Regions from separate parts of the Pseudalkalibacillus berkeleyi genome, predicted to be linked through region 1. Evidence: a T-box and tRNA genes for the amino acid it is inferred to sense, from the RefSeq annotation. Region 1 holds a T-box; the other holds one or more tRNA genes.

Evidence for each region. A T-box is a leader RNA that pairs with one kind of tRNA and senses whether it is charged. The one in region 1 lies ahead of argS (arginine--tRNA ligase), so its partner is inferred to be a tRNA-Arg.
Region 2: it has a tRNA-Arg gene. The T-box ahead of argS (arginine--tRNA ligase) is inferred to sense a tRNA for this amino acid. The anticodon was not compared.

What each region holds. Positions count from the first base shown of each region.
Region 1 covers NZ_JAKIJS010000003.1:19,878-30,973, forward strand. The annotation lists gene L2716_RS16685 (D-alanyl-D-alanine carboxypeptidase family protein) at 1-401, opposite strand, end outside; gene L2716_RS16690 (NUDIX hydrolase) at 523-915, opposite strand; gene L2716_RS16695 (hypothetical protein) at 1,074-1,877, opposite strand; gene L2716_RS16700 (helix-turn-helix domain-containing protein) at 2,117-3,373, shown strand; gene L2716_RS16705 (hypothetical protein) at 3,388-3,876, shown strand; gene L2716_RS16710 (DNA-3-methyladenine glycosylase I) at 3,901-4,428, opposite strand; gene L2716_RS16715 (sigma-70 family RNA polymerase sigma factor) at 4,586-5,176, shown strand; gene L2716_RS16720 (hypothetical protein) at 5,160-6,005, shown strand; gene L2716_RS16725 (VOC family protein) at 6,143-6,547, opposite strand; gene argS (arginine--tRNA ligase) at 6,562-8,259, opposite strand; T-box leader at 8,306-8,517, opposite strand; gene L2716_RS16735 (LTA synthase family protein) at 8,747-10,591, shown strand; gene L2716_RS16740 (Glu/Leu/Phe/Val family dehydrogenase) at 10,808-11,096, opposite strand, start outside.
Region 2 covers NZ_JAKIJS010000001.1:1,964,107-1,975,202, forward strand. The annotation lists gene lon (endopeptidase La) at 1-1,179, opposite strand, end outside; gene lonB (ATP-dependent protease LonB) at 1,368-3,035, opposite strand; gene clpX (ATP-dependent protease ATP-binding subunit ClpX) at 3,164-4,441, opposite strand; gene tig (trigger factor) at 4,766-6,061, opposite strand; gene L2716_RS10390 (tetratricopeptide repeat protein) at 6,159-7,226, opposite strand; tRNA gene L2716_RS10395 (tRNA-Arg) at 7,405-7,481, opposite strand; tRNA gene L2716_RS10400 (tRNA-Gly) at 7,519-7,592, opposite strand; gene L2716_RS10405 (metallophosphoesterase family protein) at 7,675-8,190, opposite strand; gene L2716_RS10410 (XTP/dITP diphosphatase) at 8,215-8,808, opposite strand; gene rph (ribonuclease PH) at 8,810-9,553, opposite strand; gene L2716_RS10420 (GerMN domain-containing protein) at 9,738-10,820, opposite strand.

The sequences.
Region 1 (11,096 bases):
TCAACACTACCAGATAAATGTTCAGCAATAGCGATTGCAGCATCATTCCCAGAATTAATCATTAATCCTTGAACAAGTTGTCGAAGAGGCAGCTTTTCTCCTTCAAGCAGATACACTCTCGTCCCTTCAACAGAAGCTGCATTTTCACTAATTGTAACCATTTCATTCATCTTACCTGATTCAATTGCAATAATTGCTGTCACCATCTTCGTAATACTTGCAGGGTACATCCTTCGGTCTGAGTCTTCTTCCGCTATGACTTGACCCGTAGACGCATCCATAAGCATATACGATTCACTAAACAAGTTCTCAGGTTGACCCGATTCAGCATTCGCACTTAACGGTATGAGCCAAAAAAAACCAATGAGTAAAGATGTAAGGATGTAATTCATCTTTTTCATTTGATTAGCCCCTAATTTTTTATAGTTGTATTTATACTATTCGTAAGGTGTTGGTAATTTGACAGGACCGTTCATAAATTACCATTTTCTTTTTATTAGAGGCTTTTCACCACACAACAAACTATTCTAAAGTTACAAAATTGGAGTCACACTTTTCTAGTTCTTCAACTAGGAATGCCAAATCTTCTGGAAACGAGAGGTCTAACTTATGTAATTCACTTGAGGTGATCCACCGAATCTCATGAATGAGTTCATCGGGATCTTGAATGGTTGGTCGTCCGCCCACAATATCCACCTCGTAATAATGAACGATCACCTGAATTCCGTATGATTCACCATGCTTAACGTGCAACCGCCTTTTAATGTCACCTTTATAGCCCGTTTCTTCAAATAATTCTCTTAAGCAACATGCTTCATCAGATTCCCCATCATGCTTCCCTCCAGATGGGATTGTCCACCTCTTCGGTTCATTCGGCTTTCCTTGTAGAACCATCAATACCTTGCCTTCATTCATACATAAAGCAGCAGAGCCTTTCCACATCACCCAACACCCCTCTCTACTACTCCTTTGCCAAAAGTTAGACAATCCCTTGCAGGTTCTGTGAACAATTCATGAAACTAGAACTTAATAAGTATTGAAAAACAGTAAAGAGCAGTCTCTCGACTACTCTTCTAAAAGTTTACAATTCTAAGTGGCATACTTCTTTTTGATACCATTTCTTCACCAGAATTTAAGTTTAATAGAGAATAACGATCGGATCTTCCAGTCTTCACATCAAGCTCTTGTATTAAGATGTCCTCACCATTCTCAAACAAAAACCTCGGACAAATGGATACTCCAAATTTCTTCTCTATGTCGTATTCCTCATCCACCATTAAGATTTGTTTCGGGCTGTTTTCTGATAAAGGATAGGATGAGATAAACAGTCGTTCATTCAACACGAGTAGATCAGAAGGGGCAAAGTGCGTCCCGAGCTCTACAAAATCAACCGATCGACCATTAAGTATATAAAGTCTAGCTGTATCAAGATCCACTACATACGCTGAGACACAAACCGAACCATTATATTCAATTACACCCCAAATGAATCCATCGATTTCCCATTCGTTCAACAGTTTTAAGTTGTCTTTGGAAAATTGATACACATAACCAACTTCACCATTTCCTTCACATGCAATGACAACACTGTTCTCAAATTCATAAATATTTGGGGTACCCTTCACTTTCTTATTCATGATTGTTCCTGTTTGATCATTCGTTGCTACAAGGTCAAATTTCCCTTTTCTGTCAATCGGATAATAATACCAGTTATTGTTACTTCGATCTACTAGAAGCTTTCTTTTGCTGACCTGGGTATTTCTTATCATTTTATGATCTAACGTTTTCGCCGTTATTCCTATTCTTTTTCCATGAGAAGCATAAAACGGGTCTTTCGTTTCGTGGTGGCTGAAAAATAAATTGTTCATTTTTCCCATTATGATATCCTCCCATTCATGTCATAATTATAACAAGAACATTCTTACTACAAACAATGTTGCAATCTTCCCAATATAGTGAAAAACTAGTTTGAAAGGCTAACTGAGATTTCCTTTTTGTGTTATATTAATTTTATCAAAGGAACATACGGTCCTGTATTGGGAAAAATGGTAGTTTTGATAGACAATATTTGATGGTTTTTCGGGTCGATTTTCCCAAGTTAGGGAGGGGGGATATTTTGATAGGACAGAGAATAAGATATTATAGAAAGACAAAAAGCCTCACTCAAGAAGAGCTAGCAAAAGGAATATGCTCCGTCTCCTACCTAAGTAAAATAGAAAACGGCGACGCAAAATCCAGTGATGACGTCATCCAGCTCTTGTGTGAGAGACTAGGGATCTCTCCGGAAAGTCAGGAATTAGATGTTAATTTTATTGGATTGTTAAATGAATGGAACTACTATCTAACTTTAAGAAAAAGTAAAGAAGCTAAAGAAATATACTTAAAAATAGAAGATCAAATACCTTTTATTGAGGATCCCAATATCATATTAAGATATAAATTGTTCCTTACTCGACAGTATCTCACTGAAAAAAAAGCAGAAGATGCATATAATCTATTAAAAGATTTAAAGAAATATAAAGATATTGATTTTGATTCCTCATTAAAGTTTTATCATTATTTTATTTTGGGACTGTACAACTATATCACTTACGATTACAGGGAATCTATTGATTACTTCTATAAAGCTGAGCCATACTTAGTTCAAACCCCTTTAACTGAAGTTGAAATTGCAACATTTTATTATAATATTGCGCTCACTCTTACTCACTTAACCCATAATACTTCAGTTATTAGCTATGCTAACAAAGCTCTCAATATTTTCGATAAAGATTATCACTTCACCAGAAGTTCTGATTGCCAAATTTTACTAGGTATTGTTAACCGGCGTATTAAAAACTATTCCCAGTCAGAGTATCACTTCTCCCAAGCACTTAAATTTGCAGAGTCCTTTAATGATAGTAAAGGGTTATCTGTTATATACCATAATTTGGGATATGTACATTCAAGTAAGGGTGATGGCAAAAAGGCTATAGAATTCTATCATAAATCAATAAAAATTAAAGAAAAAATAAAAGATCAAAGTATACACATAACATACTATCTTATTGCCCAAGAGTATTTTAATTTAGGAGAACCCACCTCCTCTTCTATGTGGCTTGAAAAAACGTTCAATAATCTAGAAAAGAACCCTGACAAAGAATATTTAATCCATTATAAAGTATTAAAATATCGACTAGATAATGATCACGGAAAGGAATATGAGCAATTTATAAAAAAAGAAGCTATTCCTTTTTTTCAAGAACAAAATATATTAGAACGTGTTTGTGAATATGCCACATTGCTGGCAGAATACTATTTTAATAACTCACAATATAAAAGCTCGAGTGAGTATTATAAATTAGCATTAGAAGCAAGCCAACAATATTTTTAAAGGAGAGTACTTAAATGAAAAAATTAATTACCTTATCTGTAGGGCTAGTAGTATTATTTTCTGTTCATAGTTTAGTTCAAGGCCACAATAGCACTATCGATCAAACACCTGAGCCTACCAGCAACCCAAGTACAGTTGCTATTGATCAAACGCCTGAGCCTACTAGTAATCCAAGTGCAGTCGCTATTGATCAAACGCCTGATCCTACTAGCAACCCTAGTGCAGTCGCTATTGATCAAACGCCTGAGCCTACTAGTAATCCAAGTGCAGTCGCTATTGATCAAACGCCTGATCCTACTAGCAATCCAAGTGCAGTTGCTATTGATCAAACGCCTGAGCCTACTAGCAATCCAAGTGCAGTTGCTATTGATCAAACGCCTGAGCCTACTAGCAACCCTAGTGCAGTTGCTATTGATCAAACGCCTGAACCTACTATCAATCCAAGTGCAGTTGCTATTGATCAAACGCCTGAACCAGGCAGTAGTCCTTTTACAAAAATTTAACAGCTTGAACAGAAGAGGCAACCGCTATAGGTTTCCTCTATTTTTTGTCTTAAAACACTCCTCACTATGATCTGGCTGGATATATCCTGCTGCCATAAGGAAACTTTCGGCTGTTGTGAGTCCGACGTGTTTGAATGTTTTCTTTATTTCTTTTTGTTTTTCTAATGTTTCTTTAGGTAACGAATCAAAATAGTTTTTAAGACTTCCATGATCTTTAATCAACTCTAGTGCTATGTTTGCATTATGAATCGTCGCTTCTATTTTCCGTCTATGTCGAACAATTCCTTTGTTTTGCAACAATTCCTCAATCTTCTCTTCTTTATATTCACTCACCTTATGAATCTCAAATCCATCAAATGCTGTACGGAAGTTTTCCCTTTTATGAAGAATCGTTTTCCAGCTTAGTCCTGCTTGGAAGATTTCGAGTGTCAATGCCTCAAACAGATCGTTATCATCATCCAATGGCTGCCCCCATTCGTGATCATGATAATCCATAAGCATTGGATCATCCTCACACCAGTTACATCTTCTTCGTTTTTTCGTCGTTTCCATATACAATCCCCCTCTACCATCAATCAGTTATATAATGGATAATAAGCACGTTTAACTATTACTTTACTTGTTTTAATCAATTAATTCCATCATTCATGAAACGTATTTGAAATGGGCTACGTCTGATTATTAAAGGACGCTAAAGGAGGTTACCAGGTTGGAGGAATATCAGCCGCGGCAACGGTCGAATATCCAGTTGGATAAGATCATCGGTCGTTACCCGAAAGAAGAAGTCATTGAACATATGATGGACCAATACGGGGAGAAACTGACTCGCCTTGCCTACACTTATGTAAAGGACTGGGGAAGAGCTGAGGATATCGTTCAGGAAGTCTTTGTTACTTGCTATACGAAATTAGATACTTTCCGGGGTGAATCTTCTGTAAAGACTTGGATTTACCGGATTACGATTAACCGTTGTCATGATTATCATAGAACCTGGTCTTTCCGTAATCTACAATTTACAGATAAAATCTCTCGATGGATGAAGGGAGATTTAAAAACACCCGAGAGTGATCTGTTGGCAAAGGATGAGAAACAGGTACTCGCCAATCAAGTGCTCTCATTGCCAATAAAATATCGAGAAATGCTACTGCTCTATTATTTTGAAGAGCTTTCCGTACAAGAAATTAGCTTAATGCTTCTTATAAATGAATCGACTATAAAAACCCGCTTACATCGTGGCAGACAACTATTAAAAGAAGTCATCACATCAGAAAGGAGCATGGATGATGGAAGATCAACTTAAAGATTTAAACAAAACACTTAATACGATGATGTCAAATGAAAGTAGATTTACAGATAAGCAACGAAAACAAATAAGAGATAAGATTGCAAAAAAACGTACAGGTAGGTTTTCATTCCTACGTACGAACTGGAAACCAATCATGAGTACAGCCGTCAGCCTTGTCCTCCTTCTTGCCATCGTGCAAATCGCATTTGATAACATGCCTGCAGATCATGCTAGCAATTCACCTGACCAAGGCGAATCGTCCGCACAGTTAGCAACGAGTGAAAGCTTAAATGACCAAGATCAAAATGGTCCTAGCTCTGATAAGGCTTTAACCGCACAGGAAAGTAAACTACCGAAGGCCGGTTCAGAAAAACTTTCTCCTCCAGCAAATGAAGATATTGAGAAGACAACGATTCACGAACCTATATTACCGTTGCCAGACAAACTAGTAGCGGTTTATGAAACGCTCAAAGCGGAACAGGACCAAAAGGTATTAAAGGACCTTAGCGCTTTTCAAGTCATGCAAATTTATTTTTACGCCTCTCAAAATGAAGACCACGAGACACAATATCATATGTTTTATCAAGATCCAGCTGGAGTAATGCCATCAAAACAATTTTATTTTGATGGAGTAGATACGCCAGAAGCTAAAGCGGGGACTGAAAAATTCCTTAAAGAATTGAAGAAGGTTAAAGAAGTAGATGTAACCTATCAAATAGACGAATTTGGATCCTCCTATGCATATATTACATGGGGCGGTACAGGAGAAAATCAGAAATTCTTCCGACTTATTCGTGATCAACAAAAAGACGTTTGGACAGTTACACTCGTGCCGATGCAGTAATAATTAAAGTTTATTGAAAATCATGAAATTAGCGCTCACCCTCTCTTAAAGGTGAGCGCTAAACCTTTTTGCGAGTACTGAAATAAGCCCGCTCTCTTTTTCAGGATAAGCAAGGACCTCTCTCTGAGTCCTTTTACTTAAGGGGCAACAATTTCTACTTTTATTCTATCCGGGTCTTCAAAATAGACGGCGTAATAGTTCATCCCTCCAGCGTACGGGTGTCGATCTTCGTAAAGTATATTCGTCCCCTTCGCTTTCAGATCTTTTGTCAGCTCGTCTACATGCTCTCGGCTTTCTGCATAAAATGCTAAATGGTTTAAACCTACTCGACATCGATGGTAAGGAACATCTAAATATTTTTGTTCAGTTTGAACGAATACGAGATAAGAATCGTTTAGTTTGTAGCTTATGCCCTGCTCCCATTTCTGGAATTCAGAATATCCAAGCTCTGTAAGGAGCCATCCCCAAAAATCCACTGATCGTTCTAAATCTGAAACATATAACTCAATATGATGAATGCATCCCCTCTTCTTCTTGCTCAATCCTCTCACCTACTTTACATTTTCTCTGGAGCCTTTATACCAAGCAATCTAAGTCCTTCTTTTAAGACGACCGTTACCGATTTAACGAGATGAAGTCTGGCTTGTTGTTCCTCATCAGTGCCAGATAATATGCGGACTTTTCCGTAATACTGATTGAAGTAACGTGCTAATACAATTAAATAACGAGAAAGAATAGAGGGCTCATATTCATGAAATGCGCGCTCTACTATGCTCGGAAAATGTTCTAGCGTTAAAATAAGATCCCATAAGTACGCTTCATCTATATTATATGGTGGATTTGTTTCTTTCATTTCTCCCCAAGAGCCTTTCGTTAATAACGTACAAGCTCTTGCATAGGTATATTGAATATAAGGACCTGTTTCCCCTTCAAATCGAAGCATTTGTTCAATGTCAAACTCCACGTCATTTAGACGAGATTGTTTCAAATCATTGAAAATGACTGCACCTACACCGATTATTTCTGCTACTTGCTCTTTTGCTTTAAGCGTCGGGTTCTTCTCTTCAATATTCCGTTTTGCTTGTTCAATCGTCTGCTTTAATACTTCTTCAAGTAGTACCGTCTTTCCTTTACGCGTAGACATCTTCTTCCCATCTTGTAGGATCATCCCGAAAGGAATGTGTTTCATGTCCTCTGCCCAATCGTAACCTAGCTTGAGCAATACTTTCTTCACTTGTTGGAAATGAAGGGACTGTTCATGACCGACCACATATAATGATTCTGCAAAATGATATGTGCTCTTTCGATACTTAGCTGCTGCCAAATCCCGCGTTGCATATAAGGAAGCGCCATCTTTCTTTTGAATTAATGCAGGCGGCATATCGAATTCCTCTAAATCAACGACCATCGCCCCATCAGATTCAACTAACAGCTTTTTCTCGTTGAGCTCATCTACAATGGCTTGCATTTTATCATTGTAAAAAGATTCTCCAGGATACGCGTCAAAAGATACATCCAAGAGTTCATAAATTTTTTCAAATTCCTTTAAGGATTCCTCTCTGAACCATTTCCATAAAGCTGTTGCGTTGGAATCTCCGCCTTCAAGCTTTTTGAACCAAGCTCTACCTTCGTCATCTAGGCTAGGGTCTTCCTTCGCTTTTTCATGAAATAAGACATATAGTGCATTCAATTCTTTAATCGGGCTCTTTCTTACGGCGTGTTCATTTCCCCATTTTTCATAAGCGGTCATTAGTTTGCCAAATTGTGTGCCCCAGTCACCTAGGTGATTGATGCGTATTGGTTTATAGCCATTCTTTTCTGCTAGGTTCGCGACCGCATTTCCGATCACTGTAGATCGTAAATGTCCCATTGAAAACGGTTTGGCGATATTCGGTGAAGATAAATCGATTGGTATCTGGTGACCGCTCGCTTTCACACTTCCGTATTGCTCGCCATCAACCAATATTTCGCTGATGACTTGCTCTGTCAGTTTTCTCTTCGGTAAAAACAAATTCAAATAAGGTCCCGTAGCCTCTACTCGGTCAAATACGTCCGAACTTGAAAGCTTTCCCTCTAGCTCTTTTGCAATTTGTACAGGTGATTGTTTCAAATGCTTTGCCAGTATGAAGCAAGGAAAAGCGAGATCACCCATTTCTCGATTTGGAGGGACCTCTAAGGATTTTTTCAAATCTTCTTCTGACAAAGAATCTATAATGATACTTAATTGATGCGCTGTATAATCTTTAATCGACATCCGTTTTCACTCCTTTTTTGTGTATAAAAAAACGCCTCTCAATAAATTGAGAGACGAGTTATGCCCGCGGTACCACTCTAATTATCCAAAATTAAATTTGGATCCACTTAACCCATTAACGCTGGGAACGGCTTAATCTACTTGTTTTCAAATAAGCATCTCAGAGGTGCGGTTCAATTTCAGCTCATACTGGACTTCCACCAACTCCAGCTCGCTAGCATGTGCCCTGAAATTTACTCTCCTCATCATCAAATGTAATTGGTAATTTTTAATCATTATAGTTAGATTTTGTGTACTTGGCAATAGCAAAGGGTAAAGAAATAGGAAAGTAGCACGAATACTTTTGTTATGACACTTTTCCATATACAGGAATTTTGCTATGATAATGAATAGTCTACTTGAATACAAATAAGAATTCATGGAACTTTCTTCGTTCCTAATCGTCTATAAAATGAATGTATGTCTTTAGCAATTCGGAGGTTTTCTCATGAAAGAGCGTTGGATCAGGAACAGCTTGGTGATCACTGCAACAATATTGTGGATCAAAACCTACGTCGTTTATAAATTAAGCTTTAATTTGCCTACAAGTAACTGGATACAGGAATTGATTCTTATCATCAATCCTTTAAGTTCCGTTATCTTCACAATGGCACTCGTTTTCCTATTCCCCAAAAAGCTCCAAAAACGTATGACTTGGATTTTGGCCCTAATCTTCTCAATCGTCCTTTATTCCAATACGTTGTATTACAGATTTTTCAATGATTTCATTACTGTACCTGTATTATTTCAGACAAACAATGTTGGCGACATCGGCAATAGTCTAGTCGCACAAACCTATTGGTATGACATTTTCTTCTTTCTGGATATTATTGTCATTTCCTATTTCGTTAAACGAGGAACCTTGAAACCGTCGTCGTTTACGAACAAAAGCTTTATGAAGCTTGCGATCATTGCCACCCTTTTTCTAGCAATCAATCTAGGTCTAGCCGAGTCCGAAAGACCACAACTGCTTACTCGGACGTTTGACCGAGAACTACTCGTGAAAAATCTCGGAACTTATAACTATCACGTCTACGATCTCTTGTTGCAATCCAAAACAAAGGCTCAAAAAGCACTGGCCAACAACTCTGACGTAGAAGAAATTATAGAATATACGAAAAATAAAGATGTACCAGTCAATGACGAATTGTACGGAATTGCTGAAGGAAAGAACATTATATTGATCTCAATGGAATCAACACAACAATTCGTAATTGGAAAAGAGGTTCGCGGGAAAGAGATTACACCTTTCTTGAATGATTTCATAAAGGACAGCTATTATTTCGATAATTTTTATCATCAAACTGGACAAGGGAAGACCTCTGATTCTGAATTCCTACTCGATAATTCATTATATCCATTACCGAGGGGCGCTGTATTCCAAACACATCCGTTGAATGAATACTTCGCTACTCCTGAAATTCTGAAAAAACAGGGATATCACAGCGCGGTCTTTCATGGAAACAATAAGAGTTTCTGGAACCGGGACATTATGTATAATACGATGGGCTATGATGAATATATTTCTCAAGAGTATTACACAATCAATGAAAACAACCAAATCAATTATGGATTAAAGGATCGACCTTTCTTTAAGCAATCCATGGATTATTTAAGTGAAATGTCGCAACCATTTTATTCGAGATTTATTACATTAACGAACCACCATCCCTACAAGTATGATGAGAGCGACCAATTGGTCCCAACATTCGAGACAAATGATCCCATTGTCGATCGGTATCCTGTAACCGTAAGCTATACGGATAAAGCGATAAAAGAATTTATTGGTCAGCTGAAAGCTAACGGATTGTATGAGAATTCGGTGATCATCATTTATGGAGATCATTATGGCATTTCTGAGCGACATAATGACGCACTTGCTCAAGTATTAAATAAAGAAGAAATTACGCCTTACGATAATGTCCAGTTGCAACGAGTGCCACTTATCATTCATATACCAGGTCAAAAAGGGAAAACCATTTCAAAGGTTTCTGGTCAAATCGACTTAAAGCCGACAATCTTGAATTTACTTGGTATCGGACAACAAGGTATTCAATTTGGAACTGACCTCTTTTCAGAGCAGCATAAGAACGTTGCAATATTCAGAGATAGAAGTGTTGTCACTGACGCTTACGTCTACACGAAAGATACGTGCTATGACCGAGCATCTGGTGCAGAGGTGAATCCCGAATCCTGTACCGAAGCTCAGCAACACTTACAAGAACTCGAACTCTCAGACAGTTTGATATACGGTGATTTATTACGATTCTTAAATATGGCAAGAAATAACTAACATCCATACAAAAAAGACCTTCATCTGCTCAGGAGAAGGTCTTTTTCATGTTTATTTGTATGCTTTTTACGATATTTCTTCGCAAAAAAGCAATATAGTCGATTTTTGTGTACAAAAATCATCATCACTATGTTTGAAAGCTTGTGTTTGATGCAGTTATCTAGAAAAAATGATTTTTATCTAGAAAAACGAAATTTTATCTAGAAAATAGCATGATTAGCAGTCAATTGGCATCTCCCAGTTTTTAATCCATCCTCTTGCGATCATCGCTTTGGCTAATCTCCCTACACCAACAAGGTATGCGGCTTCACGCATTTTCACCTTTTTGGCGTCACGCATATCATAAACGGCTTTAAATGCATCTACCATTTTTTCTTCGAGCTTTTCGGCCACTTCTTTTTCTTTCCATGAGTAGTGCATCGCATTTTGTACCCATTCGAAATAGGACACGGTTACACCACCTGCATTACATAAAATATCTGGGATCACAAAGACGCCGTTGTCC
Region 2 (11,096 bases), on a different contig from region 1:
TGTTCGCCGGTGCCCTCTGATCTCAGCTTCATCACGCACGCCTCCGAGTGAAATGCGTACGAAATTCCGCCCTAAAGTACGTGCAATGGATCTTGCGAGAGATGTTTTACCAACGCCTGGAGGACCAACTAAACAAAGAATCGGACCTTTCAATGAATTCGTTAATTGCTGAACAGCAAGATATTCTAGAACCCGCTCCTTCACCTTCTCGAGGCCGTAATGGTCCTCGTTAAGGATGTCTTCAGCATGGTTAATGTCCAAATTGTCTTCTGTTTCTTCAAACCAAGGAATGTTTAGGAGCCACTCTATATAATTGCGGATCACTGAACTCTCAGCTGAAGTTTGCGGCATCTTTTCATATCGATCGAGCTCTTTAAGAGCTGTTTTCTGAACATTTTCAGGCATTTGTGATTCTTCTATTTTTTCTTTTAAGGTAGAGATTTCACCAGCTTTACCTTCTTTATCTCCGAGTTCTTTTTGAATTGCCTTCATTTGTTCACGGAGGTAGTATTCTTTTTGGGTCTTTTCCATAGATTTCTTTACACGTTGACCGATTTTCTTTTCTAGCCCAAGGACTTCTTTTTCGTTGTTCAAAATTTTGATGATTTTATTTAAACGTTCTTTAATATCCAAAGTCTCTAAAATCTCTTGTTTTTGCTTAATCTTCAGCGGTAAATGTGAAGAAACGACATCAGCTAAACGTCCTGGCTCTTCTATATCCTGTACTGAAGCGAGCGTTTCCGCTGTTACTTTTTTCGATAGGTTTATGTACTGTTCGAAGTATTGCAAGAGCATACGCATGAGTGCCATTTCTTCGGAATCAGCATTTTGTCTTTCGTCAATTAAGTCTACTTTAACTTCAAGATATTCTTCTTGTTCCTGGAACTGTTGAATCTTCCCTCTTTGTAGACCTTCCACAAGAACACGAATTGTACCATTCGGAAGTTTAAGCATTTGGTTCACTTTTACAAGTGTTCCCATATGATAAATTTCTTCTTCCGTTGGTTCTTCTATGGCCACTTCTTTTTGAGTGGATAAAAATATTTTCTGATCATCCATCATTACCTGTTCAAGAGCCTGTACAGACTTTTTTCGTCCCACATCTAGGTGAAGTACCATACTTGGATAAACGAGCAGTCCCCTTAAAGGTAACAACGGTATTTCTCTTGTTTGAGCCATAGAAACACACCTCCAAAATTCTATTTCAATCACCAGTCAATTTGGCTATGAGTATGTAAATGAAAATAGGTATTTCATCTTATCAATTTTACCCGTAAATACTAGGTTTGTCTAATGAGAGACAATAAATGCGGAAGTGCTAAAAATTAAATAATACGATTCTATACTAACAGCATAAAGCCCTCACCTCAGACAACCTTAGGTGAAGACTCTTGTGCAGTTATTTCTTCTACTCGTTCTTTTGGAACCTTTTCTTTAAAGACGTATTCAAAAATTTCATCAAGGTGATCGACGTATTTTATTTCAACGCCTTGAATTTCCTTTAAAATGGATTGGTGATTGTCTTTTGGCACGAACACTGTTTTTACTCCTGCTTGACTTGCTGCAGTTACTTTTGCGAATACGCCTCCAACTGGTTTAACTTTCCCATGTATACTAATTTCGCCTGTCATTGCTAGCGTATTGTCCACTTCAATGCCTTTAATGGCAGAATAGATGGCTGTTGCTATTGCAATCCCTGCCGAAGGTCCATCAACAGGTGCACCACCTGGGAAGTTGATATGGATGTCAAAATTACTGGCTGGAACGCCCATCCTTCTTAATACAGTGATTACATTTTCCACAGAACTTTTCGCCATACTCTTCCTTCGTATCGATTTAGATTGACTTCCGATGCTTTCCTCTTCAACAATACCCGTAATCATGATTGTTCCCTTTTCTTTTGTGGGGATGACTGTCGCTTCTAGCTCCAACAATGCTCCCGTGTTAGGGCCGTATACTGCAAGTCCATTCACATATCCGACACGTGGGCTTGGATGAATGTTCGTTTCCATCTTCGGTGTTAATTGGCTCGAATGGAGCACCCATTCAATGTCTTCCTTAGTTAAGAGCTTACGATCTTCGGTAATGGCTAGTCCCGCAGCGATTTGAACACTATTTACTGCTTCACGACCATTTCTTGCATATCTAGACAGTAACTCTAGTGCAGATTCTTCGATACTGAAATGAATCTTTTCAACTGCCCTTTTGGCTATTCTGACGATATCTTGTGTCGTTAATTCTTTAAAGAAGATTTCTAAACATCTTGACCTGATTGCAGGTGGTATTTCATCAGGTGTTCGAGTAGTTGCACCAATTAAACGGAAATCTGCAGGTAATCCATTTTGGAAAATCTCATGTATATGCTGTGGTATTTGATTATTTTCTTCACTATAATAGGCACTTTCAAGAAATACTTTACGATCCTCTAGCACTTTCAGAAGTTTATTCATTTGTATTGGATGAAGTTCTCCAATTTCATCTATGAACAATACTCCACCGTGTGCATTTGTTACCGCCCCTTGTTTCGGTTGTGGAATACCCGCCTGACCCATAGCGCCTGCACCTTGATAAATCGGATCATGCACAGAGCCAATCAATGGATCCGCAATACCTCGCTCATCAAATCGAGCTGTTGTAGCATCTAATTCTACAAACACTGCAGTTGGTTTAAACGGTGATCGAGTATTTTTCTTAGCTTCTTCTAATACGATTCTTGCCGCTGCTGTCTTACCGACCCCTGGAGGACCATAAACAATAACGTGCTGCGGATTCGGTCCACATAGTGCAGCCTGAAGAGCACGAATCCCTTCTGCTTGCCCGATAATTTCATCAAACTTGGATGGCCTAACTTTTTCAGATAATGGTTCACTTAGTGATATGCTTCTTAGTTTTCTTAATTGATCCATTTCCTTTCGAGATTCTTTATCTATTGATACTTTTTGAGTCCGCTGGTTTCTTAACAAATTCCAAAAATAGAGCCCGATAATGACACCAAAGAATAGTTGGATGATTAACGCAATTCCTGTCCAACTCATGCTTTCCCCTCCTATATGTATGTTCGTTATCATCTAGTATCTCCGGGCTTTCTAAGTACTAAACGTTACGATTATTTTTCACATAAAAAAAACACCTCGCAGAAATTTGCGAGGTGTTTTGATTTTACTTATGCACTTTCTTTAGGTGTTTCTTTCTTGCTATCAACGACTGTTCCATCTTCTAGAATCAGTTTTGGCGTTATTTTATCAGAAACCGTCTCTTGTGTAATGATACATTTACTGATTTCTTCACGGGAAGGAAGATCAAACATGACATCCAGCATGATGCCTTCGATAATAGATCGTAATCCACGTGCTCCCGTTTTACGCTCTATTGCTTGCTTCGCGATTTCTATAAGGGCATCATCAGTAAACTCAAGCTCTACATCATCTAATTGAAGTAGCTTTTTGTATTGCTTCACAAGTGCATTCTTCGGCTTCGTCAAGATTTCGACTAGTGCCTCTTCATCAAGCGGCGTTAAGCTCGCTGTTACAGGAAGACGTCCAATGAATTCAGGAATTAACCCGAAACGAAGCAAGTCTTCAGGTAATACTTTTGATAAGTATTCGCCTTGTTTCAAGTCAGCTTTTTCAGATGTTTCGGTACCGAATCCAATCACTTTCTTACCTAATCGACGTTTAACGATTTGTTCAATACCATCAAAGGCACCACCACAAATGAACAAAATATTCGTCGTGTCAATTTGAATGAATTCTTGATGAGGGTGTTTACGTCCACCTTGAGGAGGAACACTTGCAACCGTTCCTTCTAAAATTTTAAGTAAGGCTTGCTGTACACCTTCACCTGAAACATCACGCGTTATAGATGGATTTTCAGATTTTCGTGCGACTTTATCGATTTCATCGATATAAATAATCCCACGTTCAGCTTTTTCCACATCATAGTCTGCAGATTGAATCAGCTTAAGTAGAATGTTTTCAACATCTTCACCGACATATCCAGCTTCAGTAAGAGACGTTGCATCCGCAATCGCGAAAGGAACATTCAGGATACGAGCGAGTGTTTGCGCGAGTAATGTCTTACCGCTACCTGTAGGCCCGATCATTGCGATATTACTCTTTGCAAGTTCAACTTCATCAGATTTTTTAGATGCGTTGATTCGTTTATAGTGATTATAAACTGCAACTGATAATGACTTTTTAGCCATGTCTTGACCAATTACATAATCGTCGAGAATTTGTCGGATTTCTTGTGGTTTAGGAACATCCTTGAACTCAACATCTTCTTCTGTGCCTAACTCTTCTTCTACGATTTCTGTACAAAGTTCAATACATTCATCACAGATATAGACACCTGGTCCTGCGACCAGTTTACGTACTTGATCTTGTGTTTTACCACAGAAAGAACATTTTAATTGTCCTTTTTCTTCGTTAAATTTAAACATCTGATCACCCCTAAAAATGGTTTGGATGAATTGTTACTTTAGTTATTTGTTAACAAGTGTATTTTACACATCGAAACATTTCCAATATGTTTTTGAGTAACAAAACGCTCTAATGATGAAACTATTGTATGTAGACAATTTTATCATGAAGATGAGTAAAACAAAAATAATAAAGCTTTTAGTATGTGAATTCAAACATGGTGATATGTATCAGTATAGTCATATTTCATAGATGCAATTCCATAAATCAAGAATTTTTTTGTTATTGTTACAAAACAAGGCACGAATACTCGCGCCTTGTTCTGTAGTCATTCTTATTCTATATTATGCAACAGTCTTGCTATTCTCTACAAGAAAATCGATTGCCTTGCGAACTTTCAAATCACCTTTAAGAAGATCAGGTCCACCTTGCATTGCAAGCATTTGTTTCATTTTATCTGTTTCCATTTGGTACATTTCTGCCATCTTAGTGATTTCTTCTTCAACTTCTTCATCACTAATTTCAATGTTTTCAGTTTCAGCAATTGCTTCAAGAGTCAAGTTCGTTCGAACACGCTTTTCAGCATCTTCTTTCATTTGCTCTTTCAATTGATCTTCTGATGTTCCTGAGAACTGATAATACATATCAAGATTCATACCTTGCATTTGTAGGCGTTGATCGAATTCTTTCATCATACGATCAAGCTCGGCATTAACCATTGCTTCTGGTACATCAATTTCTGCATTATCAGAAGCTTTTTGAACGAGTTGATCTTTCATTTCGTTTTCAGCTTGAGTTGTTTTTTCTTCTTGAAGACGTTCTTTAATCTTCGTTTTCAATTCATCAAGCGTCTCAACTTCTTCATTTGCATCCTTAGCAAACTCATCATCAAGCTCAGGAAGCTCTAATTGCTTAATTTCGTGAATTTTAACCTTAAATGTAGCTTCTTTACCAGCAAGCTCTTCAGCATGGTATTCTTCAGGGAATGTTACAACAACATCCTTTTCAGCACCAGCTTCTTCGCCTTCTAGTTGTTCTTCAAAACCTGGAATGAATGATCCAGATCCGATTTCAAGAGAATAGTTCTCAGCAGTTCCGCCTTCGAATGCTTCTCCATCAACATAACCAGCAAAGTCGATTGTTACAGTGTCTCCACTTTCAACTTTACCTTCTTCTTTAACTGTAAGTTCAGCATGTTTCTTTTGAAGCTCAGTCAATTCTTCTTGTACGTGTTCATCGGTTACTTCAGTGTCTTGCTTTTCAACTTCAAGTCCTTTGTACTCTCCAAGTTTCACTTCAGGTTTTACAGTAACTGTCGCTTTGAAAATAAGGTTTTTCCCTTTTTCCATTTGCTCGATGTCAACGTCAGGTTGATCAACTGGATCAATTCCAGTTTCTTCTACAGCTTCACTGTATGCGGTTGGCAGCAAGATGTCTAGAGCATCTTGATAAAGAGCTTCTACTCCAAAACGCTTTTCAAACATAGGACGAGGTACCTTCCCTTTACGGAATCCAGGTACATTCACCTTTTTTACGACCTTTTTGAATGCTTGGTCTAAAGCTTCGTTAACACGTTCTGCATCAACATCAATTGTTAATACACCTTGGTTGCCTTCTTGTTTTTCCCATTTTGCACTCATGACTAATTTCCCTCCAACATATATCTTCTTATTACTTCATTAACGTTCGAATGAGTTTACAACCACTACATTATAACACATGCCCATTGGTTTTCAACTAGTTCGGTTGATCATCCGGTAATCCAATATCTTTCACGGAAATGCGTTCTATTTCGAGAATCTTTTCAACGACTTCTTCAACCGTTTGTTCATCGAGCGAAAACGCAATTTGTAATTCATCTCCATCAAACTCAAGTCCGTTTAGTCGATGTGCAACTTCTAGGACCGCTACTGCCCATAATTGTTCATTTAATGGTTCAGGCTGGAATGGATACACCATAAATAAATAATGGTCCCAAATTTGAACAGCCATTTCTAGTAAAGTCGGATTGTTTTGCTCCAATTCATGAACGATAATCTTTTTAACAAGTCGATAAAATTGACCCTCAGGTATGTCTTCAAGATCACCTGTATGAATATCGATTGATTTTCCAAACTTATGTACATTTACTGTTTCATGTGCCGGTCCATCTTTTAACATTTGTAACACAATCGTTTTTAATGATGGGTTTCCGTCAGGATATGTAAGGTACCTTTTTAATTGTTCGCGAATCTCAGGATGATCGGGCATCTCAATTGACTGTACAGCTTGCCATTGTTGTTTTGAGTCTCCAGATTTCAGCTGCGATTCTAAGTTGTTGAGATCAGTTGGTGATACAGACTCTGGTATCTCATTTTTCACATCGAGACCTTGCGATTCATCTTCGGCCATTTTCCTGCTGAAATAAAGAAGTTGGTAAAAGTTCTCAGCCATTTGTGGCGGGAGACTTTGTTCTTGTATGACAGCCTCTAATATTTCGACTACATCCTCATAGTCTCCGAGCTGAATTAGAATCGATATGTATATTTGTAAGACATCATAATACTCGCCAATGTCTTTCTTTAAAATTTCATCACACTTTACTTTCGCATCTTCAAGCTGGCCTAATTCAACCAAACTTAATACAACACCAATATTCCCTTGAGGATGATCAGGTTCCATTTCAATCAGCTGCTGAAAATAATTGAGTGATTCTTTAAATTTCTTTTGTTTAAGGGCTGACATTCCCTTATTCACAAGCTTTGCAGTAAGGTTTGGGAAGTAAACGATTTTACTGTCACGCGGCCCTTTATGGTCTTTTTCCAAATCAATCTCCCCGCTTTTTTCAATCGTTTAAAGTAAGTTTAGCAGTTTAACTAACTAAAAACAAATCTAATCAACCTAATCGGTGTTAACAAGTGTCTTTACATAAATTATCACTAAATAATAAAAAAACGCTCCTTCTCACTTTGATGTGAAAATAGCGTTTGTATGTATTGAGTAATGGCGTCCCAGGAGCGATTCGAACGCCCGACCGACAGCTTAGAAGGCTGTTGCTCTATCCTGCTGAGCTACTGGGACTTAATAAAAATGTGTAAAATTATATGCGATAATTAAATGGAGCGGGTGATGAGAATCGAACTCACGACCAGAGCTTGGAAGGCTCTTGTTTTACCACTAAACTACACCCGCACGTTTATCAGCGACAATATTTAATATATCGTACGCGCTGAAAATTGTCAATGGTTTTTTAAAAAGTCGTGAGTCCATTTTGTTACAGTCTATATTCAGTTGATAAATCGGACAATTCGTTTCCGTTATATTCAAAGAATCTCACGTTTATCTTGTTTCGGTCTTCGCGTTCGCAAATCGCATATGTTTTTTCTTTGCGACCTCTAGGCAATCTAATACTACCTGGATTGACGAAGACCATCCCATTCGACTCAAAAGATTCCGCGACGTGAGAGTGACCAAAGAAAACGAAGTCTGCCCCATACTCCTCAGCTCTGTAGGCTAAGTTCATATATGACATTTTAACGTTATACAGATGTCCATGTGTAACAAATAAACGATATCCTTGTTCTTCGACTAAAGTTTCATTTGGAAAATCATCATGCGCAAGATCCATATTCCCTTGCACATTATAAAAAGCACGTAAGTATGGATGATCCGCTGCCAATTCCGAGTCACCACAGTGTATCATCACATCAACTTGATTCTTGTGCATTTCTTGGATTTCCTTAAGTTCTTCTGAGAGACCGTGACTGTCGCTTACAACTAGTACCTTCAAGATGGAGGTCCTCCTTATAGCGAACTAAAAGATTTCAGACCACTGTTCGCGCAATTTTTTTAATGCATTAGCTCTGTGACTGATCTGATTCTTTTGACTAGGCTCTAGTTGAGCCATTGTTTTTTTTAGAGATGGCACATAAAAAACAGGATCATATCCGAATCCATGCTCACCTATTTTTTCTTGAGAAATGATTCCTTCACAAGTGCCTTTAACAATAGTAGTCTCTTTACCCGGAATTGCAATGGCTAAAACAGAAACAAACTGTGCCGTTCGTTCAGATTCATGGACAGACTTCAGTTCATAAAGGACCTTATCCATATTCGCATCATCGTTTTTGTCTTCGCCTGCGTATCTAGCTGAGAATACGCCAGGTCTCCCGTCTAATGCATCTATAACGAGACCGGAATCATCAGCAATGACAGGTTGATGAAAGTGAGCTGAAATGGTTTCTGCTTTAATTGAAGCATTTTCTTCAAACGTAGATCCTGTTTCTTCAATTTCATCATGAAAATCAAGGTCTCGTAATGATACAACCGAAACATCAAATTGTTTGAGCATCGAGCGGAACTCTTTAACTTTCCCTTCATTATGAGAAGCGATAATGATCTCGTTCATATTATTTTTCTCCTATTAGATGTTGGATATCTCCGAGCGCTTCCTTTTGATGTTCGATTAGCTCAGTGATCCCTTTATCTGCAAGTTCAAGTAACGTTTGTAATTGCTTATACGAGAATGTTGCTTCTTCACCTGTACCTTGTAACTCTACAAATTCCTTTTCACTCGTCATAATTACATTCATATCGACATGCGCTTTTGAATCCTCTAAATAACAAAGGTCAAGGATTTCTCCTTTTTCAGGTGCAACACCAACAGATGTTGCTGCAATAAATTCCCTAATTGGCATCTTTTTAATGACGCCTCTCTCTATTAAACGATTAAATGCGATTGCCATTGCAACAAATGCACCTGTGATACTTGCAGTACGAGTACCACCATCAGCTTGTATGACATCGCAATCAATCCAACATGTTCGCTCACCAATTTGATTTAAATCTACTACTGAGCGAAGTGCCCTTCCGATTAAACGTTGGATTTCCATCGTTCGTCCAGAAACTTTACCTTTACTCGATTCTCGAATGTTACGTTGTTCAGTTGCCCGTGGAAGCATTGAGTATTCAGCTGCGATCCACCCTTTTCCTTGGTTACGCATAAAAGGAGGTACCCGCTCCTCTATACTTGCATTACAAATCACTTTTGTGTCGCCAATAGATATGAGCACCGAACCTTCAGGGTGCTTTGTATAATCTGTTTCAATATGTATATTTCTTAACTGATCGCTTGTTCTGCCATCCGTTCTCATCGTCATTTCCTCCCCTTTTTTCAAACACTATCGATTAGTATGACCAACTATTTAGCATTCATTTAGGTTAGTCGTTCATGATTTAAATTTAAAGTTCTACATGTATGTTACACCTGCTTATAGAAACAAGAAAAAGGCGGCTTCAAGACCGCCTCATCCTATCTTATACTAACATAATTACAATTTAAAATTCTACTGTGTTTACTTCTACAGGTCTTGAGACAGGCTCCGTTAATTTTTTCCCAACTTCAGTTAGAACCTCTGCTTCGCCATTTACCTTTATAGATACTTTCTCTACACCCGTCAATTCAGTAATGGATAATACGAGAGAATTGAGTACCACATTTGAAATGGCCGTATTGTCTAATTCACTTAAAATCGCTTCATTAAAGTTGAGTGTTACAACACCATTCTCTTCCACCGGAGCACTTACTAGTTCTACCGTGTTTCTAAAGTCACTTAGTAAACCAGATTGAAGAGAGGGACCATTCAACAATTCATTGACCGTTGATTTCACTAAATTATCTTTAGATGAAACAACCCTTGTTACAGGTACATATTGATACTTCCCATCACTTGCTCCCACAAAATATACAGTGACCGTATCACTACCTGTGATATCAACAACGCCGTTTGTTTCTATATTGATTCCGTCTGCACGCGTCATACTTTCTCCAATTGGCGTTTGATTAACTGGCATTACTTTTTGGTCGATTCCATTAATCCTAATTTTCACGGCTGAAATATTATCAAATTGAGTGAGCGTATAAGTTAACGATTGTAAAATTCTTTGTTCATCTTCAACTGCATACTCCTTAAAGTCTTCAGAGAAATCAACAACAGCAGTTCCTTGATCAATGTTCACATCCAAGACTTCTGTGCCTGCTGGCAATACAGCCCTCATTCCATTTGGCAACATATTTGATACTTTTCCATCACGGACTAAGTATTCGACCACTTGTTTTGCAGGCTCTTGTGATAGTGGTAAGTTCATCGTTTGCGGAACGACTAATCCGTTTTCATTAATTAAGTATACTTGCAATTGCTGTGAATCAGTTGCACCTGCTGGGGCATCTTTCCCACCTGCCATAGCATCGGTATCCTTGCCATTTTCATCAAGAGATTCTCCCTTGTCGAGATAGTTAACCTCTTTAGGCGGATCAATTTCATTATTTGTTTTTTCAGTTAACAGTCCACATCCAGATGACACGATTAATAGACCTGTTAAAAGAGAGACGAATACGATCCTTCTCTGCTTTTTTCTCATTCAATTCCCTCCCACAGTGGTTTGTACTACTATATATACGAGCCATCTGTCCAATTAGACCAAAGTTATCTTTTTAACTTTATAAAATTCTTAAATGCTTGTTAAAGATAGTTGAAATACCGTTCCACCTAAATGTAAAAACTTTTTTAGTTAATTATTCGATATAAACCTTCTATAAGAAAAAGGGACTGTCTAAATAAGTCCCTAACAGAAAATAATACCTTCAGCAAACATTGTTGTTGATTTCAACGAAATTCACGACACTCCTGCGGGAAT